Regions from separate parts of the Parabacteroides sp. merdae-related_45_40 genome, predicted to be linked through region 1. Evidence: riboswitches for the same ligand, from Rfam matches in the RefSeq annotation. Region 1 holds a riboswitch; each other region holds the start of a gene.

The links. A riboswitch is a leader RNA that binds a small molecule or an ion and turns the genes downstream of it on or off. The one in region 1 is predicted to bind cobalamin.
Region 2: linked by a shared signal. The riboswitch ahead of BHV83_RS01755 (TonB-dependent receptor plug domain-containing protein) and the one ahead of BHV83_RS08260 (ABC transporter substrate-binding protein) in region 1 are both predicted to bind cobalamin.
Region 3: linked by a shared signal. The riboswitch ahead of BHV83_RS01880 (TonB-dependent receptor) and the one ahead of BHV83_RS08260 (ABC transporter substrate-binding protein) in region 1 are both predicted to bind cobalamin.
Region 4: linked by a shared signal. The riboswitch ahead of accC (acetyl-CoA carboxylase biotin carboxylase subunit) and the one ahead of BHV83_RS08260 (ABC transporter substrate-binding protein) in region 1 are both predicted to bind cobalamin.

What each region holds. Positions count from the first base shown of each region.
Region 1 is NZ_MNQY01000050.1:17,021-25,219, reverse strand. It holds gene BHV83_RS08285 (DUF6565 domain-containing protein) at 1-164, shown strand, start outside; gene BHV83_RS08280 (alpha/beta hydrolase) at 185-1,003, shown strand; gene BHV83_RS08275 (formate--tetrahydrofolate ligase) at 1,112-2,779, opposite strand; gene BHV83_RS08270 (precorrin-2 C(20)-methyltransferase) at 2,861-3,559, opposite strand; gene BHV83_RS08265 (hypothetical protein) at 3,747-4,106, shown strand; cobalamin riboswitch at 4,149-4,350, shown strand; gene BHV83_RS08260 (ABC transporter substrate-binding protein) at 4,407-5,567, shown strand; gene BHV83_RS08255 (iron chelate uptake ABC transporter family permease subunit) at 5,577-6,614, shown strand; gene BHV83_RS08250 (ABC transporter ATP-binding protein) at 6,614-7,621, shown strand; gene BHV83_RS08245 (hypothetical protein) at 7,753-8,199, shown strand, end outside.
Region 2 is NZ_MNQY01000031.1:30,954-39,152, forward strand. It holds gene BHV83_RS01740 (6-bladed beta-propeller) at 1-216, opposite strand, end outside; gene BHV83_RS01745 (ABC transporter substrate-binding protein) at 1,218-2,294, opposite strand; gene BHV83_RS01750 (DUF5074 domain-containing protein) at 2,358-3,443, opposite strand; gene BHV83_RS01755 (TonB-dependent receptor plug domain-containing protein) at 3,483-5,480, opposite strand; cobalamin riboswitch at 5,515-5,772, opposite strand; gene atpD (F0F1 ATP synthase subunit beta) at 6,075-7,592, shown strand; gene BHV83_RS01765 (F0F1 ATP synthase subunit delta/epsilon) at 7,601-7,834, shown strand; gene BHV83_RS01770 (hypothetical protein) at 7,855-8,199, shown strand, end outside.
Region 3 is NZ_MNQY01000031.1:62,950-71,148, forward strand. It holds gene BHV83_RS01865 (TonB-dependent receptor) at 1-2,189, opposite strand, end outside; gene BHV83_RS01870 (DUF8478 family putative metalloprotein) at 2,366-2,728, opposite strand; gene BHV83_RS01875 (thioesterase family protein) at 3,096-3,473, opposite strand; cobalamin riboswitch at 3,594-3,800, shown strand; gene BHV83_RS01880 (TonB-dependent receptor) at 3,928-6,288, shown strand; gene BHV83_RS01885 (Ig-like domain-containing protein) at 6,315-7,853, shown strand.
Region 4 is NZ_MNQY01000031.1:51,599-59,797, forward strand. It holds gene accC (acetyl-CoA carboxylase biotin carboxylase subunit) at 1-1,230, opposite strand, end outside; cobalamin riboswitch at 1,278-1,483, opposite strand; gene BHV83_RS01835 (acyltransferase) at 1,714-2,802, opposite strand; gene BHV83_RS01840 (hypothetical protein) at 2,835-3,245, opposite strand; gene BHV83_RS01845 (RNA polymerase sigma factor) at 3,633-4,169, shown strand; gene BHV83_RS01850 (RagB/SusD family nutrient uptake outer membrane protein) at 4,229-6,187, opposite strand; gene BHV83_RS01855 (TonB-dependent receptor) at 6,216-8,199, opposite strand, start outside.

The DNA of each region.
Region 1 (8,199 bases):
ACCGTTATGAGAAGTTCAGTTCCGAACTGACAATAGATGAGCAGATAGAGATTACCAAACTGAAAGCAACCTATGCAACCCGTAGAGGACTTTCGAATTTGAAGAACGGAGTTGACAAGCTCCTCGACAGCGATATACTTAAAATGGAAAAGAACAAAAAATAGCGTTTATAGAGTCTGATACCATGAAACTTAAATTATCCATTTTAGCTCTTTTTATCCTGGTTGCCATATCGGTGAAGGGGGCAGTTGTCGATACGTTGGCCGTTTACAGTGAGGCGATGAAAAAGAATGTCCAAGTCGTTGTCGTTTCTCCGGAGAATAATCATGTGCCGAAACCGGTTGTCTACCTGTTGCACGGATATGGAGGAAATGCGAAAACCTGGCTTTCCATGAAGCCGGAGTTGAAAGATATTGCAGATCGCGACGGCCTGATCTTTGTCTGTCCCGATGGCAAGAATAGTTGGTATTGGGACAGCCCGAAAGATCCGTCCTACCGTTATGAGACATTCGTTTCCTCCGAATTAGTCAAATATATCGATTCTGAATATTCGACAGTGAAAGACCGTTCCGGTCGTGCTATTACTGGGTTGAGCATGGGCGGACACGGAGCCATGTGGCTATCTTTTCGTCATAAGGATGTGTTTGGTGCGGTCGGTAGTACGAGTGGCGGAGTCGATATCCGACCATTCCCCAATAATTGGGAGATGAACAAGCAGCTCGGAAACGAGAGCGACAATCAGGAGGTTTGGAACAATCATACGGCAATCATGCAAATTGACCGTATCAAGAACGGTGAACTGGCTATTATCTTCGATTGCGGTTACAGCGATTTCTTTTTCGAAGTGAATAACGACTTCCATAAGAAGCTGCTGAAATATAAGATCGACCATGATTTCCTTGTTCGTCCCGGATCACATAACGGTGAATACTGGAAGAACTCGATCGACTACCAAATCCTGTTCTTTAAGAAATTTTTCGATAAAAACAAGGGAAAGAATTAGGCTGGTATAGCCTAGTATCAAAACACCGGTGATTCGTTTTCAAAACACCGGTGATTCGTTTTCAAAACACCGGTGTTTTGCATATATAGGGATATGGTGGCTTGTCTTTTAGCTCAACCCTTCAATCACGCCGTCCACGATGTCGATACGTTTTGCCTGCGGGTCTTTCGGCAGTCCCGGCATGCGCATGATCTCGCCCATGATGACAACGATCATCTCTGCACCGTTGTTGATGATGATGTCGCGCACTTTCAACTCGAAATTCTTGGCTACCCCGTAGGCTTTCGGATCGGAAGAGAACGAATACTGCGTCTTGGCGATGCAGATCGGATAGTGGGAGATTCCGAGACTTTCGATCTGCTTGATTTTCTTGTCCGCCAATGTCGTATAGACAACAGAGGCTGCTCCATAGATCTGTTCGGACACCTTTTTTATCTTGCTACGGATCGGTTCGTTGTCCTCGTAGATGTATTTTAGCGGGGTGGAAGGTTTCTTTTCGATTGTGTCGACCACCAGTTTCGCGAGTTCGGCACCTCCTTCGCCACCGGCAGCAAATACGTTGTTCATACAGAAACCAACACCGATCTCGCGGCAATGTTCTGCGACCAGTGCGATTTCCTCGTCCGTATCGGATGCGTACCTGTTGAAAGTCACGATCACTTCCTGGCCGAAGCATTTCATGTTCTCGACATGTTTGTCCAGATTCTCGAAACCGTTTTTCATCCCTTCGATATTCTGTTCCTTGATCTTGTTTTCCGGTACGCCTCCATGCAGCTTCAAGCTCTGGGCCGTCGCCACGATAACTGTCAGTTTCGGTGTCAGTCCGGCTTTGCGGCATTTGATGTCGAAGAACTTTTCAGCTCCTAGGTCGGCACCGAAGCCAGCTTCTGTAATGACGTAATCGCCATATGTCAGCGCCATCTTGGTCGCCAGAACGGAGTTGCAGCCGTGTGCGATGTTGGCGAATGGGCCTCCGTGTACGAATGCGGCCGTGTTTTCGGTTGTTTGCACCAGGTTGGGCAGGAGAGAGTCTTTCAGCAATACCGTGATCGCTCCGGCTACACCGAGATCGTTTACAGTGAAAGGCTTGTCATCGTTCGTATACCCCAGCAGGATGTTGCCGATACGGCGTTTCAAGTCTTCGATGTCCGTTGCCAGGCAAAGGATCGCCATGATTTCCGAAGCGGGTGTGATGTCAAAACCTGTCTCCGTCGGTACACCATTGGCCGATCCGCCCAAGCCAGAAACAATGTTGCGCAGGCTGCGGTCATTTACGTCCAGTACGCGCTTCCATTTGATTTCTTTCAGACCTTCACAGGTATTACGCGTCTGGTAGATGTAATTGTCCAGCAATGCCGTGATCATATTGTGGGCAGAAGTAACCGCATGGAAATCCCCCGTAAAATGCAGGTTGATGTTTTCCATCGGCAACACCTGCGAGTATCCGCCTCCGGCAGCTCCGCCCTTCATGCCGAAGCATGGACCCAATGATGGTTCGCGCAAGGCAACGACCGCCTTTTTACCGATTTTGTTCAATCCTAAAGCCAGCCCGATTGAAACGGTCGTCTTACCGATACCCGCTTTCGTAGGAGTGATGGCTGTAACCAGGATAAGATTGTGTTGTCTGATCTTCTCTTCGTCGATCAGATGGATAGGTATCTTGGCGATGTATCTGCCGTAATTCTGAACTTCTTCACGAGGGATACCTAATCCGGTCGCGATTTCTTTTATCTTGCGCAGAGAAACCTCTCTTGCAATTTCTATGTCTGATTTCATGTCTTATGTAAGTTTAAGTGGAAAACAAAAGTAAATATATTTTTGTATAATAACAAAATGAAAAGTCAGGTAGTTTAGATACTATTGGATGATCATAAGGGAAAAGTATGGGAATATTTTCCTCTGGATTTGTTTCCGGTCGGAGGTGTAAAACTCTTCTCCGGTCCCGACATTCTCAAAATAATGGAAGTTCGTTTCCGGATGCAACCGGATGCAGGTATGGACGGCTTCCACACATTGGGACAGCTTCATGATGACGATCACATTACCGGTCTTGATCTTTTTCGACAATTCTTCCGCCGTCAGCATTCCGGGTATGACGATGATTTGTTCTTCCTGCTTGACAATATGCAAGCCGGCTAAAGCACCCGCTGCAATGAAAGCTGGTATTCCGGCGGTTCGTTCCACTTCGATGCGGTTCTCTTTGAATTTGTCGTATATATACTGTATGGAAGAATAGAACCCTGCATCGCCTTCCGCCACAATGACCACCTTTTTCTCTTTGTCCCTGGCGGATATGGCCTTTTCATACAAGGTATCGTAGACTTTCCAGACTTTGGTCCGGTCTTTGCTCATCGGGAGCGTGAAGAACTGGACTACAGACTTCTCGATTTCCAGTCCTTCGATAATACGGGCCGCACGGGAGAGTAGTTGTCCGCTTTTGCTTATGGTGGCGGGGCAATAGATGATATCGGCCTGTCGGAGTTTTTTCAAGCCTTTCAAAGTGATCAGTTCGGGGTCTCCCGGACCGAGCGATACGAAGCAGATGGGGTACGACATGTGCGTTAGAATTATTTGGTGCGCAAAAGTGAGGAAAATTGCGGAACTTTCCAAATCTGCATTCCACAATTGTGGGGATAATTTCCACACTGCCTTTTCCACAGCCCGCTTTTTATTCTTTGGCATGCAATTTGTACTTGATGGAACGATTAGAAAAAGGTAAATAGATTGTTTAAGATTTTAGGTTATGAAGAAGTTTGTATTGATGGTGGCTATGGTGGTTTCGTGTGTCTGTATGGCTCAAAACAGTCATGCGCAGACTGGACGGGATGGGAATACGGATATCGATATGTTGAGTATGAAAAATTTCTATGCGATCGATATCGTCGATGTGGACCTTGCCGCACAGGAAGCGATTTACAACGCTTATGAAAATTGCTTGATCAAAGAGGTGTACAAGTCGAATGGTAGCGGCAGCCCTATCCAGTATAAGGTCTCTCTCGAGACGACTGACCAGCGGAATCTGGTTGTCGCTTTCGACGAAAGCGGCCATGTACTGAAAGTCATGCTAGAAGACGAATATTTGGCGGCTCGTAAGAAAAACTGATTTGTCTGCCACTTTTCTCTTGAAAGCAAAAGTAATATTATTATATTTGCCCTTTGAAACAGGTTTCCCTGTCCTCCTTACAGGACAGGAATGAAAAGGGAACCGGGTGGGAATCCCGGACAGACCACGCTGCTGTGAAACTTCGGTAACATACCGGCAATACTCAATGCCACTGATCGGGGGATCGGGAAGGTGTCCGGGGATGGAAGTAAGTCAGAAGACCTGCCGTTTCGGTTTTGAAGAGTCTCGTCCTCGTGGGGTGGACAACGCTCTCTCGGTTATAATAAAATAATATTGAATATGAAAAAATGCCTGGCAGGATGCTGCCTACTTATGTCGTTGTGTGTCGCATCCTCGTGTACGACCAAAAACAATCAACGGACCGATAAGGTGGAAACGACGGAAGAAAGCGCGTTTTCCGGTGTCCATATTGTACCCGAGTATGCCCGTGGTTTCGTATTATCCTATCGGAGCGGGTATGTCTTGCTGGATATCCAGGACCCGCAGAATGAGGAAAGTACGACTTTTCATTATGCGCTTGTCAGGAGAGGAACGAAACCGGCCGGCATCCCCGGATCGTATACTGTGATCGAGACACCCATCAGAAGTGTTATCTGTATGACATCTTTGCAGTTGTCCAATTTTATCAAGATGGGCGAACTGGACAAGGTCGTAGGGGTGACCAGTACCCGGCATCTGTTCAATAGGGAGATGAACGAACGTCTCAAGAGTGGGAAGACCGCCAAAATCGGCATAGAAGGGAATTTCGACAACGAGGTGATCATGAGTATGAACCCAGACCTGATCCTTGTTTCGCCTTTTAAACGGGGCGGATATGAGACCTTGAAGGATGTCGGTATCCCATTGATCCCGCATTTAGGCTATAAGGAGATGACGCCGTTGGGACAGGCGGAATGGGTGAAGTTCGTCGGCCTGTTGGTGGGACAGGAGCAAAAGGCAAACGAGATATTCGACGCCATCGCGGCCCGTTATAATGAATTGAAGGAGCTGACGGCGGAAGGAAAAGTGAAGAAACGCCCGGTCGTGTTGAGCGGCGAGATGCGGGGCGGTAACTGGTATGCCGTAGGAGGGGAGAGCTTTCTCGCCCAACTTTTCAAGGACGCCGGTGCTGACTATTTCCTCAAAAACGACAAACGTTCGGGAGGTGTGACACTTGATTTCGAAACTGTCTACAATCAGGGTGACGAAGCCGATTACTGGCGCATTGTGAACAGCTATCCGGGTACGTTCAGCTATGAGGCATTGAAGGAGCAGGACCCGCGTTATGCCGATTTCCGTGCCTTCAGAGAGAAAGGGATCATCTATTGCAACATGAAAGATACGCCTTTTTACGAAAGTATGCCGACCGAGCCGGAAGTCGTACTGGCCGACCTGCTGCATATATTCCATCCGGACCTGCTGCCCGATCATACACCTGTTTATTATGCACGGCTCAATTAGGCTGCACGAATGAGACATTCCACTACTTTTCTGATGTCGCTCACCGTAGCGTCTATCCTGGTCCTGATGTTCCTGAATTTGGTGTTAGGATCGGTGTCTATCCCGTTGAAGTCTGTCTGGAACATTATTTGCGGACTGGGAGACGAGCCGGTGACCTGGCAGAATATCGTCTGGAAATCACGTCTTCCGCAGGCATTGACTGCTTTGGTGGCGGGAGCGGGCCTGGCGATAAGCGGCTTGCAGATGCAGACTGTTTTCCGGAATCCACTGGCGGGACCTTCCGTGCTGGGGATCAGCTCCGGTGCGAGCATGGGCGTGGCCTTCGTGGTGCTGTTGAGCGGTAGCCTCGGAGGGGTTGCGCTTAGTAAATTGGGGGTTATGGGAGAAATCGCGCTTTCGATAGCAGCCGTGATCGGTTCGCTCTCGGTGATGGCGTTAATCGTATATGTGTCGCAGAAGGTGAAGGGGAACGTGACGCTGCTGATTATCGGCGTGATGATCGGCTACGTGGCGAATGCGGTGATCGGCGTGCTGAAGTTCTTCAGCGTGGAGGAGGATATTCGCGCCTATGTGATCTGGGGGTTAGGCAGCTTCTCACGTGTTTCCGGCAACCAGATGATGCTGTTTGTTGCGATCATGGCGATTCTGATCCCTTTGTCGTTCCTGTTGATCAAGACGTTGAACCTGATGCTGCTTGGCGACGGCTATGCCCGTAACTTGGGATTGAACATCAAGCGGGCACGTCTTTTGGTGATCACCTCGGCAGGAGTGCTGACGGCGATCGTGACGGCCTATTGTGGACCGGTCATCTTTCTTGGCCTGGCCGTCCCGCATCTGTGCCGGGCCATTTTTCAAACATCCGACCATAGGGTCCTGATGCCTGCCGTCCTGTTTGCCGGTGCCGCATTGGCACTCGTCTGCAACTTGATTGCCCGGATGCCCGGCTTCGAAGGGGCTTTGCCGGTCAATTCGGTGACTGCCCTAATCGGTGCTCCGGTAGTGGCCTCCGTTCTATTCCGTAAACGTAAAAACGAACTGAACGAATGATGAGACAAGATACGATTCATATAAACGATCTCTCTATCGGTTATCGGACAAAGAATGATACCAAGTTGGTGGCGAGCCATATACAGGCCCGGATTTATAGTGGAGAATTAACCTGCCTCTTAGGAGCGAACGGAGTCGGGAAGTCGACGCTTCTGCGCACGCTGTCGGCTTTCCAGCCGAAGCTGGGAGGCGAGATCGCCGTCTTGGGACGTGATATGGACAGTTATTCAGACAAGGAACTGAGCACGACGATCGGTGTGGTCCTGACGGAGAAGTGTGACATCCGGAATATGTCCGTGCGGGAATTGGTCAAGATGGGACGCAGTCCCTACACCGGTTTCTGGGGACGGTTGGACAAGGAGGACAAGCAGGTCGTGGAAGAATCGATCGCCTTGGTACGGATTGAGAACCTGGCCTCCCGCATGGTGCACACCCTGTCGGACGGAGAACGGCAGAAGGTCATGATCGCCAAGGCACTGGCTCAGGAAACACCTGTTATCTTTCTGGACGAGCCGACCGCTTTCCTCGATTTTCCGAGTAAGGTGGAGATCATGCAATTGCTCCACCATCTGACACGAAGCACGAACAAGACGATTTTCCTCTCCACGCACGATCTCGAACTGGCGCTCCAGATCGCCGACAAGATTTGGCTGATGGACCGGACGAACGGGATTACGACTGGTACGCCCGAAGACCTCGCCCTGAGCGGCCACTTGAGCGGTTTCTTCGCCCGCAAGGGAATCGTGTTCGACACGGAGACCGGCTTGTTCCGCATCGATAACCGGTATTCGAAAGAAATACGCCTGATCGGGCACGGACAGAAATATGCGATGGTCCGCAAGGCACTCCAGCGGAACGGTATACGTGCCGATCGGCATGTGGAGTCGCCTGTATGGATCGAGACGGGCGATCTGTCTGTCGGTTCCGCATTCCTGATCCACCATCTTGACGGACGTACGCTGGCGGCCGATACCATAGAATCTCTCTTGCAGGAGCTTTCTGTTTGACAAAAAAGCCTAAAAGGAAAAACTTTTCCCACTTCATTTGTTATTTCTATCAAAGAAGAATAATAGAGTCCTCGGAGAAGCAATTGGTAAATTATCCTATACTTTCCGTAACTCGGATAAAATTAAATGACATGAGAAAGTATTTCCTTTATGCTTGTCTGTTGTTCGCTGGCGTGTTTACCGCTTGCGATAACGATGATTCGGACGGGATCGACCCCTCGATCCCTTTTTATCAGAATTTGGGTGTCGAATATAATGTTACGCAGAACCATACCCATATAGGCGCAAATTTCAATAAATATAACAGCGAAGGGGCCAATCTGCGCCTGCCGACCAAAGGCATTCTCTTTAACGGAAAAGTGCCGGACTTTTTAGGAATGGGAACTTATATGTATATGCTGTCGGAATCCGGGCTGGACCCGGTCACGTTCACCTTTTCCCGTTGGAAAGACCAGGTTTATACAAACAAGGCCTCTATCGACGATGTCGATCCAATCGCTCTTCCCGAATCCCTGACATCCGTCAAAGGCAATGGCGCAACCATTATCACTTGGGTAGGAAAGCCGATCGGGAAGGAC
Region 2 (8,199 bases), on a different contig from region 1:
TATCGCCTTGACACTGCCTTGGGTGATAAACTCGTCGTTCGTTTCCAACGGGATGTATTCCACATCCAAAAAGTCTTGAACAACCCATTCCTTTTCCGGATAATCGGCTTTTACATCAAGAGTCATAAGTGCCTCGACCGTTTCCTGCTGCTTACAGCCGAACATTCCCATGAGAGATAAGAGGGTAAGCGTCCCAATCGTTATTCTTTTTTTCATTGCAAATTGAAATTATATTTCATTATTCATTTGTTGGTGACACTTTGCACCGCTACTTCCTTCCTTTTGTCTTGATTGCATGCCACGACAAGAATCAAAACGACAAGGAAGGTTCCATATTGAACTATCTTATTCAGACTCAATCACAATCTATACGCACAAATGTAATCATTAATTGTGGAATATGGTCTGACACATACTTCTTTTATCAACGACTTCATTACAAAAAACGAATACCTGATGGACCTTAACTGTACCTGTGTTTTAACAATTACCGCCACTCCGATTTCACCAAGGCAAACAAACGGTGCAGTCAATGTCTCAATATAAACCATTCATTGCAAGCAGATTACAGAGGTTTTTCGTTCATTGCGTTTCAATCCTACATCTTAGAATAAATATATTAATAATATATATATATATAAACTCATTTCCTTGTGCCCTTTTAAACCGGCATAGAAAAAGACACGACAGGAACGAGAAAAATCCCTTCTTTCGCATCCGGAAGTCCGGTCTTTTACCTCCCGAACTTCTTGGTTTGACACGTCAAAGTCCCTTGTTTCGTACACAGAAGTCCCTTGTTTCAAGGCTCACCTTGATATTGCACGATCATCCTCACCTGCAGCTCCGGGTTTGCCCCCCATCCAGCTGGACAACCGTTATCAGCTGATGCCGACATCGAATCCGGACCGTAAAGGGCCGTCTATACCTGCTACCCGTAACGCCTGACGTCGAATTCATTCCTCCTCCTCATCCCCATCGCTTCATTGCCCTATAAAGATAAGCAATAAATGCTGATATTCAAAATATAATGACATCTATTTCCTACCTCTTCCTACCTGTTTCTGCACCGATCTTCGCCGATCTTCCCGAAACGGTATTCCTGCCTGTAGCGGGGCCTTATCTTCGTACTGTCATCGATAATGAAAAAAAATCCTTCATCTACACAATCCACTATGCAACAAACATATAGATTATTCTCCACAAACTTTCGTTGCCGGTTAGTCCTGCATCTTCCGATAGTAACGAGGACTGTAGCCGGGCAGCAATTCCGGATGGAACACCCAGATCAGGTCTTTCAGCAGGTAATCGGGATGCAAAGGAAATTCCTCATAATAAGGGACAAGTCCCGTATTGCAGGAATAAATCCGGCGGTTCTTAAAGGCATCGAAGTTCTCGTACGGCGCGTATTCGGCACGCAGGTCACCGTAGGTCATGTCTCCGGACTGGTTATACTTAATCAGCCACATATCGGCATGGATAGCCCGGTCGAGTACCGTCTCGAAAGCCAAAGGCGTACTTCCGGCTCCGGGGAGTTCCTTGAAAACATAATCGGCTCCGGCATCGGCATACATATTGGCGATATAGCTATCTCCTGCCGGCATAAACCAGGAAGCGCCGAACTTCTTTTCGGAGATAACGGTCGGGCGAGGCATATCGGCCGTGACCAGCTGTTTCAGATCGAGATAACTCTTTTCCGTTTGCCTGAAAATGGAATCGGCCAACGCTTCCTTACCGAACAGCATCCCGTAGAAACGAATCCATTCGGTACGTCCCAACGGCAGCGATTCCATATAATCGGCTCCCTCGATAATGGGGATTCCCAACTTCTCGACCGGCCCGTAGCCACTATTCTGGAAAGGGGAAACGATCACAAGCTCGGCCCCTTTGTCGATCATCATCTCCACATTAGGGGCGGTCGCCTCTCCCATATCGACAATCCGTCCGGCTTTCAGCCCTTCCCGGATGGCAGGGGTGTCCATATAGCGAGGCTCGCAAACGCCTATGATCCGCCCTGTCTCGCCCAACTGGTCGATAATAGCCGCATGCACGGATGTATAAACCACGACATTCTGTGCCGGAACCTGCACGACCGTTCCTTTCGGAAGGTTTTCGGGAACAGGCCGGTCACGGTCTACCAAAAGAAACCGTTGCAACAGGCGCGTACTATCCCACGGATCACGCACTTCAATAGCCGTATAGCCATCGAAATGATGCACGATAAAACCCTGGGCGTAGCGGATGGTGTCGGAAGTTAATAAATTATTTCCAGCAGAATTTTGTACTTTGGGTTGTATACACGAAACAGCCCAAAGTACAAGAATTACGAAAAAACAAATTCGTTTCAAGTGAATATATTTTTACTTATTAGTCATAAATACAAAATCGGCCGGATAAGGAAGCGTTTCAAACTGAGATTTCAGCTTTCCTTCAGAAGAAAAGACATATACATCACCGTTATTCTTCTTATTACTTTTTCCTACATAGATATCACCTGTTACCGGATCTACCCCGATGCCATTAGGAGAGCTGACTACTGTTCCGTCCGTAATAAAATTATCACTTAGCAATTTTTCATTTTTCAAATCATATTTATAGTACTTCACTTCATTTGCATAATAATCATTAAACATGATATAAGCGATATCATCCGCAACTGTCATTTTATAAGCCTTAATACCTTCAACAGTCTTTACTTCGTCAGTTTTAGCATCAATACGTTGTACAATATACGATTTGTCATCTGAATAGTCGCTCATGCAAATAACATATACATCCCCATCGGAATCTGAATAGATATAATTCGGATTCAATGATACTGTAATCGTTTTTTCAAACTCAAAGCTATTTATGTCGACAACAGAGACTCTAGTACTTTGGCTCGGCCAATTCATACCATCTGTATCAGCTGTATAGATGCGCTCATTAGCAATCGTTATACCATCCGGATTAGGTCCAACTTTTACATAGCCTTCAACAGCCATCGATGCAGTATCGATTTTAGCCACATAACCATCGAATGTTGTCAGATATACCTTACCATTGTAAGCTGCAAACATACGAGGAGGACGTATTGCTCCTTGATCGTCTGTCAAAGTCAGTTGTTTCAGACTTGTGGCATCTGCTGCATCCAAGATTTCAACAGTTTTCGAGCCATACATCGATACATATAGTTTCGAACCATATTTAATCATATGCTGCCCCATATCGCCTAAAGCACGATTGTTTTGCTTCTTAAAAATATCTTCAGTTACCTTCCCTTCTGAGTCTAAATAAGAAATCCCAGCATTGTTTCCTCCATAATCACCGCCATTCAGAATATAAACCCCTGTCACTTCTGTCGGAACCTCTATATCCGGTTCTATCTTATCATCATTACAAGAAGAAAACGCTAATGCAACAGTTGCACAAGCAAAACAAGCAAACCAATAAAAATTCTTTTTCATTTTCAATTACATTAATTGTTTGTTAATCAATATCTAGTCTTAATATATAAAAACAAGTCCTCCTCGGAAAGAACGTCCAGGCATGGGATAGTACTTTACCACATCATAATTTATATTACCTATATTTATAATATCAAATTGTAACCGCAAAGAACAAGATCCAAAAGTAAACGTCCGGTTTAACGAAACAGTCTGTTCTGCATAACGATCTATCAAATTTCTCTCTATATTTTGCGGACTGGCATAACGATCTCCAACCACTGTCAATAAATAAGAAATATTAATCCAAGGCATTTGCAATGCCGCAGAAAAATTTCCCGAATGTTTGGGGGTATAAGGTATTTGATCCCGATAGTTCTTTTCTGTTTCATCTGTTATATCTATCGCATGTTGCCAAGAATAAGACATTTGTCCGGTTAAGGAGATATTTTTCCACAGAGGAACTTCTGTCGATAAATTCACATCAATTCCTCCGATCGAGACCTCTCCCATATTCATCATTTTCCAAATGAACATTGTCGGTATAGCAACGATCTTATCACTCACACGATTGTAATAACCATCTACTGAAACATTCAGATAATTAATAAAAGGCAACAAACCACTCCATGTCATACCTACATTGTATTGAGTCGCCCGTTCCGGCTTCAAATCAGTATTGCCTATCCTCAAATAATATAGATCATTAAAAGTCGGAACACGAAATATATCTTTATAAGAGGCTCGTAAACGGAAGTTATGGTCTGACAGAACTCGCCAAGAAAGACTTACAGCAGGAGATAATCGTTTACGATCAGACGGTCTGTCTCCTCTCTCTACATTCTCGGTTATATATGTTCCTAACAAACTGGTAGTAGCAGTCAGTCTCGGATCTTTATACTGGATAGCCAAAGCCGTCAAAGACGTATATCGTTTTGGGAACGGGCATTCTGGAATTGTATTATCCAATGAATTAATGAAATAATCTTCAGCTACAGCCAAAGAAAGATGATCAGCCAAAGAATATAGCCCCGAAATAGAAAGATAATATTCCTTTTGTGTATATCGATCATCCTGTCGTCCCGATTCATATTTATTATCAACATCCAAATGGCGCATCCACGAATAATTATATTTAGCCTGTGCCTGGAAAGTAAATTTTTCAGTTATATGATTCTCATAATGAATCTGTGCAAAAGCATTCCTATCCCACAAACGTTCACCCGAATAATCATTATAAAATATTACAGATCCGGGCAATCCTCTATGGGAGTCAAAATAATATCCTTTCATCGATAATGTACCGAACTTCCCTAAATCACCTGTAAAATTCAATTCCGTACGCCACGATTCGATATCACTGTTGTATCTCTTCTTCTTTTCTATCAAATTACCATTCACCAACGTAAATGGATAATTCCCATCCGCTCGTAAATAATCGCCGTGCCAAGAAGTATACCACTTTTTCCCCAGCTTCTGCTCATACCGTAAATAAGGATTTACCAAACCAAACGAACCGGCTTTTACTTGTGCTTTCAGATGGTACGAACGATCAGTGAATACGGGCCGACTTGTCTTTATGCTCAACGCCCCTGCCGAAGCGTACATCCGTGCCGTCTGGAAGATATCGTCGGCCTGACCGATCGACAGGGAGATCATATCGACATTGTCCAGTGAAAAGCGACTGATATCCACCTGGCCGCTCTGTGCATCCGTGACCGTCACCCCGTCATAGCAGACAGCCGTATGTTTGGCACCGAGGCTGCGGACGGAAACGGTTTTCAAACCTCCTATACCTCCGTAATCCTGTACGGTCACACCGGAAAAGCGTTTTACGGCTTCCGACAAGTCCTGCACACCGAGCCGTTCGATCCCAGCCTTGTCCATCACCTGAAGCGGTGTACTCTCACGGGTGGTGGAAGGGCGTACCTTTCCTAACACCTCGACACCCGAAAGCTGGTGATAGGTCGTCGTGTCTACCTGCGCATACAAAGCGGCAAACGGAAATAGCCAGGCACATAACAGGCCCGACAATCGTTTTACAAATATATTCTGCATACCTTTTCGATTCATCAGTTCCTTTACCCGAGGAACCGGATACCGAATAATGGCAGGTTTTCTGGCTTGTTCCCCCCTTTTCAATTGATAATTGATAATGGACAATTACCAACTAACGGCAGCCTTCCCGGTGTTCAAATTGTCAATTCTCAATTGAACCACCAGTGGCAACAAGATTTGCCGGGGTTTCAGAACTTACAGCTACGGGTACAGCTCCGGACTTTCACCGGATTCCCTTTTACTAACCGTCAGCGGAAGCAAATACGGTTACACCATAATCCGATTGCAAAGGTAGAAAAAACAGATGAGTAATCCTTTTTATTTAACAAAGTAAAACATTTCATCTGTTTTTCGCCAACAAAACGGCATATCATGCTTAGAATCTTCTATCTCTATGGTTTACAAAATAAGCTATTCCTACTATTTTGGTTCATTTCAGAACTCGATTGGTTCATTTTAGAAGAGGTTGAAATTAGTTGAATATTTAACTAAGTACAAAAAGACTCAAAAAGTAATATTTCCGGTTTTCGGAAATTCATAATTCGTAATATTGCAGCTGAAGATTTGAATAGGATTAAGGAAAAAAGAGATTGTATGGGAGAAATAAAAGGTTATATCTCACAGGTTATCGGTCCGGTCGTGGACATTCATTTCGATAATGGCAAGGAAGAAAAGATAACACTTCCCCGCATTCACGATGCAATGGAGATAACCCGCCCCAATGGAAAAATCCTGATTGTGGAAGTCCAACAGCATATTGGGGAAAACACGGTCCGTACCGTAGCGATGGATACGACAGACGGACTGAAGAGAGGAATGGAAGCCATTTCGCACGGTTCGCCCATCACGATGCCGGTCGGCGACCAGGTAAAAGGGCGTTTGATGAACGTAACGGGGAATCCCATTGACGGAATGACCGAACTCGACAAGAAAGGGGCTCTTCCGATCCATCGTGAACCGCCCAAGTTCGAAGACCTGACCACCAGCCGTGAAGTCTTATACACCGGTATCAAGGTGATCGACCTGCTCGAACCTTACTCCAAAGGAGGCAAGATCGGTCTGTTCGGGGGAGCTGGCGTAGGAAAGACGGTCCTGATCATGGAGTTGATCAACAACATCGCGAAGAAGAACAACGGATTCTCCGTCTTTGCTGGTGTGGGTGAACGTACACGCGAAGGAAACGATCTGCTGCGCGAGATGATCCAATCCGGAGTCATCCGCTACGGCGAAGAATTCAAGAAAAGCATGGAGGCAGGTCATTGGGATTTGTCCAAGATCGATTATGATGAACTGGCCAAGTCGCAGGCGACACTGGTCTTCGGCCAGATGAACGAACCGCCGGGAGCCCGCTCTTCGGTAGCCCTTTCAGGACTGACGATCGCCGAGTCTTTTCGTGACCTGGCGGCAGAGGGGGAAACAAAAGACATCCTTTTCTTTATCGACAATATCTTCCGGTTCACACAGGCCGGTTCGGAAGTATCCGCCCTGCTGGGACGTATGCCGTCCGCCGTCGGTTACCAGCCGACACTGGCCACCGAGATGGGAGCCATGCAGGAACGCATCACTTCCACTAAGAAAGGTTCCATCACTTCCGTTCAGGCAGTTTATGTGCCAGCAGACGACCTGACGGACCCGGCTCCGGCAACGACCTTTACACATCTGGATGCCACCACGGTATTGAGCCGTAAGATCACCGAACTCGGTATCTATCCGGCCGTCGACCCGTTGGAATCCACTTCGCGCATCCTGGACCCGTTGATCGTGGGCAAAGAGCATTACGAAACGGCACAGCGTGTGAAACAAATCCTCCAACGCAACAAGGAACTGCAAGACATCATCTCGATCCTCGGCATGGAAGAACTTTCCGACGAAGACCGCCTGACCGTCAACCGCGCTCGCCGTGTACAGCGTTTCCTTTCACAGCCGTTCTCCGTGGCGGAACAATTCACCGGTGTACCGGGCGTCATGGTCTCCATCGAAGATACGATCCGAGGATTCAAGATGATCATGGACGGAGAGACGGACGATATCCCCGAACAGGCTTTCTTGAACGTAGGCACGATCGAGGACGTGATGGAAAAAGCAAAGCGATTGGCTGAACAAGCAAATTAAAAATGGATATGAGATTGGAAATTGTATCACCGGACGGCATTCTTTTCGAAGGCGAAGCAGAGCGTGTTTCCTTTCCGGGCACGGCCGGTTCATTTGATATCCTCCCCCATCATGCCCCGCTGATAGCCGCCCTCCGACAGGGAACCATCCAATATGAACACGATGGCAAAAAAGGCGAACAGGCTATCAAGAGCGGATTCGTAGAGGTTAAGGATGATTACATATCTGTTTGCATCGAATAAATAAAAGTATATACGACGACATGACTGGATGGTTAAAATTAAAGCTGATGGGATTGATTACATTTATCAATGCAGCCATCGGTGTGACGTTAGGAGGATTATTATACACGATCTGGCCGGATCATTATTTCAAATGGTATCCTTCCATTCCGATCTTTTACTGGGTGATGGCAATTGTGATGACCTATATACTTGACCGGAAGAAAAGAAAAAACGGCGATGTGACGATTACCGCTTTCATGGTAGTCCGTTTCTGCAAGTTCACCCTTGCCGTTGTTTTCCTGTGGCTTTATGCCGCACTGGTCAGAGAAAATTTGAGAATGTTCGGCTTCACCCTGATGCTTTTCTATTTTATCTATTTGGGA
Region 3 (8,199 bases), on a different contig from region 1:
AGATGAGGTACATACATTCGCCCGGTATAATTACCGTTAAACGCTATTGTAAACGGTTTTACCGGTGTATAGGATGCAGTGAAATAACCGTACAGATTCGGAGTACGCAAAATTTTATCGCTATACCGCTCCGCATCCGTCAAATGTTCCTTATCTGCGCTCCATTCCTCTGGTTCGTCATATAAACTCCGTTGTACCGTTATACCTGCCTGTATCTGTACTTTATTCCTCCAGACAATCTTTCCCTCCAGCGTAGAACCGTACACCTTTGCCCCCGAACCGTTGCTGCGAGTCTGCACCAGCGAACCATTTTCCGATTCTACAGGGGCTGACAAGACAAACGGGTCACTCAATTTCGTATAGAATCCTTCCAGTAACATATTCACCTGGAAATCTCCAAAATAATGATACCAGTCGACAGACCCGTTCACGCTCCGCGAACGCTCTTCCTTCAGATTCGGATCCCGCACGATCGAGACGCGCGCACCTCCGACATTACTGATATGCAAATCTTCGTCAAAGGCCTGCGGGGCACGGAAACCTTCGGCATAGCTCAACCGGAGATTGACGTCGGCTGTCGGATTATAGCGCACATTGGCACGTGGACTGAAAACAGCCTTATCCATAATGCTGTTTTTATCGACACGCCCACCGATAAGGAAGCTCCATTTATCATTTTTCCACTCGTTCTGTGCATAGGCGCTCCATACGTTTATGATCTGATGCAAGGATGCCGGCGTATATTTTTCGATCAGTTCCTGCAAATGCTGTCCGGTAGCCGTCGGATCTTCCGCCAGGGCCGCTTCCCGGTACTTCTGCTTGTCGGTGGCACGATCGTCCAGATCGTCGTGACAGAACTCGATACCTCCCGTCAGATCGGCAGGCATGAAGAGGCATTTGTCAAAACTGTAGATATACTGCGCTCCCATCACTCCTGTGAAATCCGTCGTCCGGCCATATGCGCTGTAATAACTGTCACGGTGGATATGCTGTCCGGACGCATAGAAGCTGAGGTTATGTTTCTGGTTCGGAGTGAAAAGATTAAACTTCAGGCTTCCCGTATTAATCGAATGTTGTAACTGTTCGACAAGCCCGGCCTCACCTGTTCCGTTGAGCTCGGGGTCTTCGGCGATATGCGGCGGAAGTTTCATTCCACTACCACCTCTACGATATTCTTCCATATGATGGTATTCAATATTCAATTTGGAGTAGGCACTGGTCTTATAGAAGCCGTTGAAACCAATCGTCTGATTTTTCAGCTTTGGAAGCTCTGAAAAGCCGTCTCCATTCGAATCCCAGGCCGAACGATAGCGGTTTTGCCCATAGATATAAGCTCCCATCTTATTGTCAGAAGATACCCACGAGAGGTTGAGGGTCGTATTGTTATCATACGCTCCAGATCCGTCCAGATTAGAAATCGTATGTCCAAAGGAACCGGAATTGCGAATGGGCTCTTTCGTTATGATATTGATTGTTCCGGCGATAGCCGACGAACCGAACAAAGCAGATCCTCCGCCCCGTATCACTTCGACCCGTTCGATCATATTGGCCGGAATTTGTTCCAATCCGTACACGCCAGCCAATGCGGAGAAGATAGGACGGGAATCAATCAATATCTGTGTATATTTTCCTTCCATACCGTTGATGCGGACTTGCGAGTAACCACAGTTCTGGCAATCGTTTTCGACCCGGACGCCCGGTTGGAAAACCAGCCCTTGTGCTAAAGTCGTGGAGTTGGTCTTTTCGAACACGGTCGGGCTGAGTACCTTCACCAGGGTAGGCGCCAGACGGCGTTTCGTCTCGTTGCGGTTGGCAGAGACGACCACTCCTTCGAGCGATATCAAATCTTCTTCAAGCTCGAAATTCAGTTCCTGCGTCTTCCCTTTTCCGGTCGTTACTTTTTTCGTAACTGTCTTGAAGCCGACAAAAGAGACTTCGATCGTAAACTCTCCTTCGGGGAGATTTTTTAACATATAATGCCCGGAGTCATCGGTCACGGAACCGATCGTCGTTCCTTTCAGGATGATCGTTATTCCCGGCAAATGTTCACCGGTCGCCTTATCCACGACATGCCCAAAAATATTGGCATCCGTAGGGCTCGTCACTTCTTTATCATTTTTATAGGTGTTTGCCATTATTGCCGAAACGGCATAGCAAAGGCATAGGAAAAGTATATAAATTTTGTTCATTGAGATGTCTTTTAAAAATTAATAATATAGGAAGTGGTAGGTATACAGAACTGCCTTGTTCCCACGTTAGACGCGAGATCACATAAAAGCCGGCCATAAAAACATCTGGTTGATAAGGCATGTTCTTTTACGGTCTCGCCGCAAGATGCAGGGACAAGTAGATTTTTGTACCGTCATTAATTATTAAAAAAGACAAATGGTGGCGCACGAAGCGAAACCTTCCCCAGGACGGGACGAAGGTGATCCGGATAAACCGGACAGGTGGATAAAACACAAAATGTTGCAAGAAACGCAGCAATCAGCACTTGTGCAAAAGTAGCACCGCTGATTTGAATAGTCGAAAGTTGGTGCAGCAACTGAAACTCGGCGTAGTTATGTTCTTTCTTGGGAGTCCCGTCGTCATTTTTCTGATAGGGATGGGAATGGACGATCGTCACCCCGTTCACTATATGAACGTGGGTAAAAGCTATCAGGCATCCCAAATACGATATGAAAAGTAATGGGAGCGCAATCCTTAAATATTTCCTTAATCCTTCCATTTATCGAGAACTATAGACATAACAGCCATTTAGGTGACAAAGTTCGCAAATTTAACGATAATATCCAATCCCTATTTACAGGTAAAACAGACCTCCATACTACCTACATATAGTCATTTTTAGGATCGAGTTATCGGTAGAATACATTCAAATAAAAAAGGCCTCTCTCACGAGAAGCCTTCTTCGATTTTAATTTCGTTGTCTATGCAAATTAGCAATTATGATTATATCTGATTATTTTAAATTGAGGCAAAGATAGAAGGTGGAAAAGAAATATAAAATCACCATAAATAACTATTCAGCAGACTGTAAACACCTACAAATAGGTAACTTCATATTCCTTTTCTCGCAGCAATCGAAGTGATGGTTAGCCTTTCAGTTTCAACAAAAATTTCGCTCTGTCGACAATATAGCGGATATGCGTGCCTTCGCCGATCACATCTGCCGAATCCCTGGCAACCAACGAGAAGGTCAACTTTCGCCCTTCCACCTCAACCAGCGTCGCTTCCGCATGCACTTCCTCACCTTCACCGGAAGGACGAACATGTGTCATGTCCATTTTAGCACCGACAGTAGTCGCCCCTTCGGGGAGTTCAGCCGCTACGGCCAACATTGCCGCATTTTCCATCAATGCTACCAAAGCCGGTGTTGCCAATACAGGCAAATCTCCCGATCCCATCGTCAATGCGAAATTATCCGGCTGCACGACAGTCCGGCTGATATGTTTCAATCCTTTTTCCAACATAGTCACTTCATTTTTAATCGTTCCACATTCTGTTATTCTTTCACGGAGTCTAACGAATCCGGCGCCAAAAATAATGAATTTGTTTTTTAATCCGTTTTTTGTACAGACAGACTTTTTTCATACCTTTGCCACAGTTTTGGTTTCACGGCTCCCAACCGCTACGGGAGGCGTGATGAAAAGGGAATCAGGTGCGAATCCTGAACAGACCCGCTGCTGTAAGTTCCTCTCCAAATCTTTGAATACGCTACAAGCCACTGTCCGTCACCGGATGGGAAGGCATTCAAAGACGGAACAAGTCAGAAGACCTGCCAAAACAAACATAGTTTTAAAGCTTTCGGGAAATAAAGCTACAAAACATCGAGTCAAGTCATTCTTTATCCCCTTACATAAAGATATCATTTCTCCTTGTGTGTATTCCCTTAAGCAAGTCATGAACACTATATCAAGGATTAAAATGAAAGTCTTTGTACATGTATTCCTTTTGCTTGTCTGCCTGTCGCAACTAAGTCTGACGGCACAAAACAAAATTACGCTCTCCGGGAAAGTCACCGATCAACAAGGTACGCCCCTGTCGTTGGTAACGATCGCCGTCGAAAACACGGTCTCCGGCACTTATACAGATGACAGTGGGCTTTATTCCCTACAAGTATCCCCTGGCAAACACACATTCGTCGTCTCCTCCTTAGGATACCAAACGATCAAAACCTCACTCGACCTTCATCACGACAAAACCCTCGACTTCAAACTGGAAGAAAGTTCCGTAAGCATAAGTCCAGTGGAGGTGTATGGGAAAACACAATCACAACAGGTAAGAGAAAGCGCACTTTCGGTTAATGCTCTTGACGTTAAGCCTGTCATTAATTCACTTAATAGCCTGAATGAATTAGTGAATCGTACAAGCGGTGTCAAAATACGCGAAGAGGGAGGCGTAGGTTCCGATTTCGACCTCTCGATCAACGGGCTGTCAGGTAATTCCGTCCGCTATTTCATAGACGGTGTTCCCTTGGATAGCAAAGGGAGCTATGTGACGCTCGCCAATCTGCCCGTCAACCTGATTGACCGAGTGGAAATCTATAAAGGCGTAGTACCAGCCTCATTGGGGACGGATGCATTAGGCGGAGCTGTCAACATTATCACCCAGGCAGAAAAGAAAAGTTTCATGGACGCTTCTTATAGCATCGGTTCCTTCCATACACATCGTGCCAACCTGAACGCACAGTTTATGGAACGGCACACCGGATTGGTCGTGCGTCCTGCCATCGGTATCAGCTATTCGAAAAACGACTACCGGATGAAAGACGTGCAGATGCGCAATGAGACAGGTGATCAATTCATCTACGGCAACCCAAAACGTTTCCATGACGGCTATTTTTCGCTATTGGCACAGATAGAAGCTGGAATCACAGGTAAGTTTTGGGCTGACGAACTTTTCGTTTCCGCTTCCTACTCCAAAACAGACAAGGAACTGCAGACCGGATCCATACAAACCAAAGTTTATGGTATGGCTGAACATAATTCGGATGCATGGAACGTATCGGTTCGTTATAACAAATATAATTTCATGACCGAAGGCATGACATTGAAAGCAACTTTGTCACATACATGGGATCATTCCATTACTATCGATACAGCTTATCGGAAATATTATTGGGATGGAGGCTATATCGTGAGTCAACGCAACGAAATCAGAGGTAATGAACCTTCTATACGTCATTACAAACGCCCTCTGACTATCGTGCGTGTCAATTTGGATTACCAACTGGACGGACATCACGGTCTTAACCTGAATTATCATATGAACCGGACCGGAAATGATCGCTATGATGATTTGGACCAAAGTTTCGAACCATCAAACGATGCAGTTACCAAACATATCATCGGACTGACCTACAGCCAGTCGTTTTTTGATGGGAAAATGCAGAATGTATTCTTTGCCAAAGATTATGTGAATCACCCGAATATCCGGCAGACCGACCAGTCCACCGTGACGGGATCGGACAAAGTGCAAGGTTCTACTACCAAAAATTACTTTGGATATGGTACCGGACTGCGCTATATGTTCTTCGACCCATTAGCGGTAAAGGTTTCTTATGAACACAGCGTACGCTTGCCCATCGCCCGTGAATTGTTAGGCAACGGAACCACCATTTATGCAAATGTAGCGCTGAAACCAGAAAAAAGCAACAACGTCAATCTCGCCTTGTTTGGCACATGGCATCCTGCCGGCAGACATACTATCTATTACGAGGCAAACGGATTCCTACGTTATGTGGACAATTATATTCAAACCTCCGTCATTGAAAAAGAGGGTATGATGCAGTTTGTCAATGATCCAGCCGTCCATATCAAAGGCGTAGAAGGGGAAATTCGTTATGATTGGGACGGTCGATTACAACTCATGGCCAACGTCAGCTATCAAGACGCCCGTGACCAACAAAAATACAAAGAAGACGGCAAACCATCCGCCACATATGACAACCACGTACCCAACCGTCCCTGGCTATTCGGCAACGCGGAGGCGAGTTATACGTTCCACAACCTCCTACTACATGACAACAAGCTACGTTTAGGCTGTACATTCCAGTGGGTACATTGGTATTTCCTGACATGGGAAGCCTATGGCAACCGCGATACCAAAGCCCGTATACCCTCACAGCATATCTGCAATGCCAATATCACCTATTCATGGAAACACGACAGCTACAACATCTCACTGGAATGTTCTAATTTCCTCGACGAAACAGCTTATGACAACTATAAACTGCAAAAACCCGGACGCGCATTCTTTGCAAAATTCAGAGTATTTATCAATTAACATTCATATTTAAAAACAAGAAAAAAATGAAGAAGTTCAAATTTGCATTACTCACCTTCATGACAGCCCTGATCTCACTTGGTTTCACGGCTTGTTCTGATGACGATGATTTGAAAAACGTGTCTGTGACCGGTGTCACGATCACTCCTACCACATTAACACTAAAAACAGGAACTACAGGAACACTGACTGCGACTGTCGTTCCTGAAAATGCAGCTGTTACAACTGTCGCTTGGAGCAGTTCGGACACGAATATCGCTACAATAGAAAATGGTATTGTAACAGCAATTTCCGAAGGTTCGACTACAATCAAGGTAAAAACGGACGACGGTGGATTCACTGCCACTTGTGAAGTGACTGTAACCAACGATGCACCTGCCTTCGACGAAAGCAAGTATCATTTCGACCTGTTTCTGACCGTAGGAAAACATGGCGGCATGAGCAGCAAGAACACGACGGTTGTCAACAGCGTCAATAAACTGACAGCCGATATGGGGACTATCACTGTTAAAGGTGAAGGAACCGAATTGGGAGACTACTCGATGGAAAGCATCTCGAAAGGGAAATATTACTATCAGATCCCTTCAAGCAACGACCGTTTCGTAAAATATCAGATCAAAGATAACAAAGTAATAGAATGTGCATCATCTCCCTTTAAGACAAATACATACAAAGTACGCTCCTACACCCATGCCTGGATAGATGACAACACGCTTGTTGTCATGGCTGCCAACGGCGATGCAAGCAAGGTCATCTGGAGTAAGCTGAACACCGATAATATGTCGATTCTGGCAGAAGGCACACTGGACATCCTACTACCGGAATCAGAGGTTACAGGAGAAGAAACAAAGAAATTCACCACATCGGGCATCCTTACCTATAATGAAAAAACGGGAAAACTGTTCTATTTCTATTACGGGAAGAACGGTCTTTCAGGAAAAAGCGGCAAAACCACTACTGCTTTTTATACAGCAGTGCTCGATCCTGTCACTCTGGCGGTAGAAAGCAACAAGCGCAACTCGCTTGCCCGAGAAATGGCGGGAAGTGCCTACGGCGAATTGATGCAAGACTGCGTAATGTATGATGAAAGCGGTAACCTCTACCTCGCCGCAATCACCGAAAAGGGCGATTTGGAACAAGGACACCTGTTGCGTATCAACAATGGTGAAATCGATTTCGACGCCACTTACGAAGGATATCCGAATGCAGACGGTAAATTGCTCACCATCCAGTATTTGGGAAACGGCAAAGCTCTAGCTTATGCACGCAACGATGCTGCTGGTACAGCAATTGACAGTTACAGCCATTATTATTCTATCATCGATCTTGCTACAGGCGAAAGGACACGTTTGAGCTATGAAGGAAAAGAACTCGCTTACAGTGGCGGCCGTTTCTCACAGCGTTCTGTCGTCTTCAACGAGAAAGCTTATTTCGGTGTGAACACTGAAGTCGACACTAATGCCATCATTTACATCTACGATACAAAGACGGGAGTTGTAGAAAAGGGAGCAGAAGTAGCCGGCGAATTCTACTTCGACATGATCCGTGTGATAGAAAACGATTGATCCATTCCTAATCTGCCTGTATCTATTTAAATAAAAAGGTTGTGCGGGAACAAGACTGTTTCGGCACAACCTCTTTCACCAGAATTGATTAGTTTCGAGGGCTTGTTAGCAGGGATATCGCTCCTCATCACGATTCTTTCCGACAAATAAATCATTCTGCCCTTTACATTCATACCTAAAAATAGGTAGGACTTTTTTCATCTATCCGCCCAAAAGATACATTCCGAAGCAATACCCGATAAACAGGCCGACAAAGCATTGATGCCGGAGAACCTTTCATCTCTAACTCTTATGTTGATCAGCCTCTTTTGGATAGCTATCATATTTATCCCAATCATCCTAATCC
Region 4 (8,199 bases), on a different contig from region 1:
GTATTCGTGCAAGACACGCCTCATTCGTTCGATCGCATACTCGCGGCTGGTAGCCCACACGATCAGCTTGCCGATCATCGGGTCATAATAGACCGGAATCTCATAGCCTTCATAGACATAGCTGTCGATTCGCACTCCGATCCCGTTCGGTTCGGTCAGCTGGCGGATAATGCCGGGAGATGGCATGAAATTGTTGGCGGTATCTTCGGCACAGATCCGGCATTCGATAGCATGCCCACGCTGGGATATATCTTCCTGCCGGATATGCAACGGTTCGTTGTCGGCAATACGAAGCTGCTCCTTTACCAAGTCGAGCCCCAACACCTCTTCGGTAATCGGATGCTCCACCTGCAAACGGGTGTTCATTTCGAGAAAATAAAAATTACGGTGTTTATCGACCAGGAACTCGATCGTCCCGGCACCGGAATAGTCGACGGCCTTAGCAGCCGCAACCGCCTTCTCGCCCATCTCTTTCCGCAGTTCCGGCGTAATGAACGGCGACGGACTTTCCTCGACAATTTTCTGGTTACGGCGTTGCACAGAGCATTCGCGTTCGCAGAGATGGACCACATTCCCGTAATTGTCGCCTAAAATCTGGAACTCGATATGATGTGGTCCCTCCACGTACTTTTCCAAATAAACTGTATCGTCACCAAAAGAAGAGAGCGACTCCGAGCGAGCGGCGTTGTAAGCCTCTTCCACCTCTTCTTCCTTATGGATCAGACGCATTCCCTTTCCACCGCCTCCCATCGAGGCTTTCAGCATGACCGGAAAACCGATCTCCCGGCAGACCCGGCATGCTTCTCCAACATCCTGCAAAGGCTGCTGCGTGCCAGGGACGACCGGCACGCCGGCGTCTATCATCCGCTTGCGGGCGGATATTTTATCTCCCATCGCCTCCATCGTTTCTGCCGACGGGCCGATAAAGACGATTCCTTCTTCTTTGCACCGGCGGGCAAAATCCGCATTCTCGGACAGGAAACCATATCCGGGATGAATCGCATCCACCTTGTGTTGCTTGGCTGCTCGGATGATCTTTTCGATATTCAGGTAACTATCTTTTGATGCTGCCGGTCCTATCAAGACCGCATCGTCGGCATAAAGGACATGACGTGCTGTCCGATCTGCTTCCGAAAAAACAGCCACCGACCGTATCCCCATTTCGCGACAGGAGCGCATAACCCTCACAGCTATCTCGCCCCGATTCGCAATCAGAACTTTTCTTATCATATTTATTGTATTTATGTTTCGCATCCATAGCCTAACCCACGAGGATATGAACCTTATAATGAACGGCAGGTCTTCTGACTGACTCCCATCCTGAAGCCTTCCCGACTTAATTATAACAAGTCAGTGGCGAAAGTAGTTCCAAGATGTTAAAACGGAGCTTCACAGCAGCGGGACTGTCCGGGATTTACACCCGATTCCCTTTTAATCCATATTCCCGAACGGGAAATACAGAACCGATTCGGTGGCAAATGTAAACTTTTTTTCTGATACGCTCTATTTCGACCGCCAAAATTCGGTACGGACACACGAAATATTCTGTAATCAATGGCAGCAATTACAAAATCAGCGACAGCAATTATATAATCACTGCCACTGATTACAGAATTGCTGTCGCTGATTTTAGAATATTTTAGAATAAATGAAGGGATAACGATCTTTTTACCCTTTACAAAGTGAAAATCGAAAGTAACAAACGAATATATTCTACCCGACGATCCATTTGCCGCCCGGAATGAGCGAAATAACCTTGGTTGTCACGAAGCAGCAAATGAACGTGCATGTCGCAATCACAGGAATGGCGGCAACAGTCGGTAACGGCAAGACGGACTTGAACACCGCCACCCACAGACCGAGCCAAAAGATATGCATCAGATACATCCCATAGCTGAGTTTAGAGAGTTCCAATACGAAGCGCGGAGTTTCGGGAAGTTCAATACAACTGAACATCAGGAACGTGCCGGCCGTAAGCAACACACAGTTGATGGTGCAGAAAGCCCACCCTATTTCCAGCACGGGCGTGGGGAGTATTTCTCCGGGAACGGCCTGAACATAGAACGAATATATGGTAATAGCTGCACCAATGAGCATCGAAACAATTCCGATAATAAAACGTTTGGAACGGTTCCAGGTCAGATGGACATGTATATAATGTGCGAGCACAAGATAGCCTAAGTAACCGGAGAAATACCACAGCATATGGTATTCGTTCCAAAAGCACTGTCCCCACACTTCTCCGAACCAACGGTTCAGATATGGCATACAGGTCGACAAGAGAAACAACCCGATAAAGAAACGTTCTTCTTTGACCGTCACTCTGCTCAACCAGGGCGAGATGATAGGAATAAACAGGTAAATGCTGATCAAGGGATACATAAACCATAGATGCCCGGCCAGTGTCGGGAAGTTCAGAAATATCCGCGACAGATCCTTGATCGAGGTCGCTCCATCAATCTGCCCCCACAACATCGGCAGAGTACTGTAGAGTATCATGAATATGAAAAACGGTGGTAGAATGCGGATACAACGCCGACGATAGAACTGCCACATGGTCTGCCCTTCCTTCATCGGCGCAAGAAGAAAAGCAGAGACTATTATAAACAACGGCACGGCCATACGCGAAAACCCATCGTATATGGACACCCATAGCCGGTCTGACTCATTTGCCAGAAAGGCTTGCGGTCCCACCATGTCCGTCGAACCGGGGGCACCGTAAAAGTTTTCACTGGCGTGAACGACCATAACAAGGAAACATGCGAACACGCGTACATAATCCAAAAAAACTATACGTTTCATTTTTTTGCTTAATTACTATATTAATAAGAGATTTAATTCTTTAGGCGAAGCATGCATTTATGGCGGAAATCTTCGTAATTTTCCTGATACTGCTTAATTGGCGGTAAAGATAGGAAAAAAGCCGGAAATCCTCTCAAACAGATTTGAACAACCAGGGCAACCGCACCAAAACCCGGAAATCGCATGAAATATACCAAAGAAAAAACAGAGCCTTTTTCTCTAAAAACGGCTATAAAAATAGGTAAAACCGGGTGGTTTTGATTGTCCGGCAAGGCACTTTTGTTGCCGGACATCCCCATGTTGCCCCCTCTTACACCCGGATGTACCGACCCTCTACACCCGGATGTTAAGGATGGCAACATGGGGGTGTTTACGGAATTATCTGCTTGTTTCTGCGAAATAAAGAGAGGGCTTTTGTGAAATGAAGAATCGTATTTCGCCAATTTAATACCTGTTATATTCGTTTTTACATTTGTTTATTCGATTATTTCATATGCTTTTTCAAAAGCAAAAGAAGGCAATACACTGGTTTTCAATTATATGACAAAAGCACCATGTGTCAGAAGTGATAGAGGAGTGATAGAGGAAAACGTCCTGTATCACTGCCTCTAACGCTTGAATATTAATAGCCATAACCTTCGTAGTGATAGAGTGATAGAGGATTTGTGAAAACTCCGTATAGAGATCATGACCTTAGAAAATTGTGATACGGTCACCCTCTTGAACAACTAAGGCAATTACAATTTTGGTGCGTAGCCTTGATATTTCATTGCCTATTCGAATGAGATTCTATATTTTTGCGGTTTTGAATTTCACTGTACCAATACGAAATGTCAAATATCAAATCAGAAATTGATAAATGGTATGAGAACTATATAGATGAGTTGTTCGCCTATGGAATAGCCTTCGGAGTGGAAAAAGATTTTGTATTAGATGCAATACATGATCTCTTTTTGCATTTGTTTGAATCGGCTGATAAAATAGAAATTCTCGGTTCTCCGAAATCCTATCTGTTTAGTGCTCTCAAGAACAAGATAATAACATCTTTACGTAAACAGGCGAACTGGCTTAGCTTAGATGAAGAAGTCGAATATGATTTCAAAATAGAAGTTGATGCCGAAGCTTTAATGGAAGATGAAGAAGAAAGAAGAAACTATGAGAAAGAGGTTGAAAACCTATTGAATTTACTGACAAACAAGCAGCGGGAAGTCATATATTTGCGCTTTATCAAAGCACTCTCCATACAAGAAATTTCCGAAATACTTAATATCACTCCCAAAAGTGTGCGAAAAATGATCTACCGTGCCATAGAACGTATGCAACAAGGAAAAATTGAACTATTGTTTCTACTGATGTTCCTGAGATAAACAATAAAGAGGGGCAGTTTTGCCCCTCTTTAGCATTACGAATAACTTTTTGTACATTCTCACTTGTCCCAAAACGGAGCCTGAACAAGTGTCGGGTCTTTATCTATTTGTTCCTGATAGATCGGATACCAATAAAATTTACGCTCGTAGACACGTTTGATATATTGCGTGCGCTTGAAGAATGCAGCATCATCATTTGGATCATCCGACAACTTCGTTCCACTGAAATTCATACCATACATAGGTTGATTCAACACTTCTTCCGCTTTCTTCCAACGACGGAGGTCTAAATAACGCAAGCCGTTTTCACAGCAAAGTTCTACGCGACGTTCATGATAGATCGCTTCGCGCACCTCATCCTGGCCGTTCAATGGAATTTTATCAAAGCCATTACTATCCTTTCCGGTTCCATACTGCGGCATACCGGCACGTTCACGAATCAAGTTCAGATACTTCAAGATGTCAGGATTACCCGGATCGCACTCATTCAAGGCCTCGGCATAATTCAGATAAGCCTCGCCCAAACGGTAAAGGATACCCGGACGATACGGGTGAATTCCATTACGATTATTTTGTTCAAGCGAAACTTTCTTACGGTTCAGATAACCGTTTTGCGGAGCGTCATGCGTAGGGCCGCCGTCTTGTTCGTTCGACATCATTTGTACTTCACGCCCCGCTTGATGGTACCACTGACGATTCCACATCACCGTCAAATAGAAACGAGGTTCACGATCGACATACATATTGTAAGTGCCAGAGGCAGCCACTTGATTATAGGTACAACCATCTGCGCCAACCGAGTCGACTGTAGCTCCCGGACAATTACGGTAAAGATTGTACTTAGTTTTACGGATATCCTTTTGCGCAGAAAAACCGCGTTCCGTATAGCCGGATTCCTTGTTGATAATCGGTTTTCCATAATTGCCATCATAACCGGTAATCGGAAGGGAACCATCCTTCATGGCGAAGGCATCGACCAATGTCTGATAGACACCCAAACCGCCGTTACCGGATGCTCCACGCGGAGTGGCATGCCTTTCAAACTCGCTGAAATCACAATCGGAACGGATGAACAGAGCTTCCGGATTCTGATCGCCGCGCAGGAAAAACACATTATAACAAGACATGAAAGGATCAATACTGCCATCGGCATTATATTCACGTACCAAATCATGACCGGCAGCATGTGCTGCTTCGATCAACTCCCGGTTAGCATCAGCGGCACGTTTCCATTTTGCAGGATCGTAAGTTTGGCTGAACCGGAATTTACCATCATAATTTTTGAAACCTGCATACCACTCGTTCCCATTTACCAACGGACTTGCAGCAAACAACAACATACGGGCACGAACCGCCAAACACATGATGGAAGTGGCACGACCATAAAATTGTGTAGATTCATTCAAGTAAGAAGCCGGAAGTTTCTTGGAAAGGTCAACCAACTGTGCATCAATCCAATCTACCATTTCATCGAAAGGCATTTGTCCACGCATCAAATTCGGATCATTCACATCTGCAAGATCATCAAAGAAAGGAACACTGCCGTGTGCCTCAATCATCAACCAATAATAGTAAGCAATCAAGAAACGACATTCATTTTTCATCCGTTCGATATCAGCTTCGCTTACTCCTTGATCCGGCAAAGCATGAGCATTCTTAATGAATAAGTAAGCTGAGCGAATACGAATTGGATTTTCTTTCCAAATGGCAGCATCCCAAGTTGAACTAGTAAACCATTGTCCAATAATAAAGTTTAGAGAGTTTCCCCACCATTGGTACCAACGTTGCGACGGATCAAGATCATCCCCCATAGAATCGTATCCCCACGTTCGCAATAACGCCCAATAAGTATCAGGCACACGATTGTAGACACCAGATAGCCAGTCTTCAGTACGAGTCCTGTCATTGAAAACCATTTCCATTGTCAACGTATCATCCGGAGCATTATCCAAATAGTCCGAACAACCACACATAAAAAAACTTGACAAAGCTATTGTTATGTATTTAAACAGTTTCATAATTCTATTTTATAAACTTAAACTCAAATTAGAAATTAACATCAATACCGAATGAAACAGACTTCATAATCGGATACTTCGCACCATTCTGCGTATCAAGTTCCGGGTCCCAGAGATCAAAAGCCGAGAATGTCAATAAGTTTGACCCTTTAGCATACAGGCGGATATTTTCCAATCCGATCCGACTCATCCAACGTTTGGGCAACGTATATCCGACTTCTATATCCTTCATGCGCAACATGCTCATATTACGCAGCCACCAAGTCGAATTCTGGCTGTTGTTCGTATTCACCCCATAGCTTAAGCGCGGATAGAAAACATCTTCACTCGGGTTTTCCGGAGTCCAGCGGTCGTTGTAATTAGTCATGACATTACCCAATGTCCCTTGTGAAGAACCAGGAAGAAAATTCGACACTACACCGCCTATGAAACGATGAGTCTTACCGTTTCCTTGGAAAAAGACATTGAAATCGACCTGCTTGTAACGGGCTGTCGCCCCGAAACCATAAACAATTTCCGGATTGACCGTTCCTCCCATGGCAACCTCATCCTTATTCGTAATTGACCCGTCACCGTCTATGTCCACATATTTAATATCACCGGGACGCACGCTGTTGAACGTATGCAATGGAATACCTTCTTTCAACACCTGTTCCCCTTTATCGTTAGTAACAAAATCATCTTCCGTAAAGAGCCCGTCTGCCACTAACCCGAACAGTTCGTTCACCGAATGTCCCGTCCGCTGGCGATTCGTTCCCAAAATACCAAGCGCTTCGTCCATTTCGATTATCGTATTGTGGGCATACGTAAACGTTCCTCTGAGACCAATGTGCAAATCTTTTGTAATCTGTTGGTTGTAAGTCAGCGACAAATCCACACCGATATTATCCACCTTACCATAGTTTGCCCACGGCGTTTTGCGGAATCCGGCTGCCGACGGAATGTTGTTACGCTGCATAAAGATGTCCCGACGCTGCTCTTTAAACCAATCCACTTGCAAATCCAAGGCATTCCATAAACCTATTTCGGTTCCGACATTCAGTTTCTCAACCGTTTCCCAAGTCAGATCCGTCACCCCAAATTCTCCTTCAAAACGGGAAGCACGGTTATAATCGTTGTTGACTCCCCATTTATAACTGCCATCCGTATCAATGGTCGGCAAAAAGGCAAAACGACGGCCATCCAACTGGTCATTACCGGTCAACCCCCAAGAAGCACGGAATTTGATCTTAGAAAAAGTATCTTTGTATTTCTCCATGAATTTTTCCTCTGAGAGCATATAGCCGACAGCCACAGAGGGGAAGAAACCAAAGCGGTTCCCTTTCGTGAAGTTTTCGGAGCCGTTATATCCAAAGTTAAATTCGGCAATGTAGCGATTGTCATACGTATAGGAAGCACGTCCGGCGATACCCATGCGGCGGAAAGGGACGACATTGCCGTCCTGATAGTCGCGTTGGTTATAAAGAAACATGGCGTTGACGGCATGTTTCCCATCAAACGTACGATCGTACGTGATATTTCCTTCCAAGTAAGTAGCCTTATTACCCCATTCGCCTTTGTTTTCCGTATCGAGGAACTCCTGTCCGTCCGTTCCGACACTCAGCAGTAAGTTACCCTCCTCATCACGGCCCGTAGCCGGATTGTAGTAGGTTGGTGTGCGATGCCGTTTCACCCACGACTTCGAATAGCGGTCAAAAGAAAACAGACCTTTGAATTTCAAACCGGGAGTAATAAATTTCAGATCTTGTTCAACCGAGAACAATGATTCAACTTTGGAGCTGGATGTTGTCTGATAACCATGTTGCGTTGCTTCCGCCCATGGATTTTGCCGGTTCTGTATACGCACATCACGTCCTCCAGAATACTGTATAGGATGAACAAACGGAGGTGTGTCAAACGCCTGATTCCAAATATCCTGTCCACTGACAGCCATACCGTTCTGTTCTTGCAGGTAACCACCGATACTAATGCCCACAACAGTCGTCTTCGTCACATTGATATCCACATTCGAA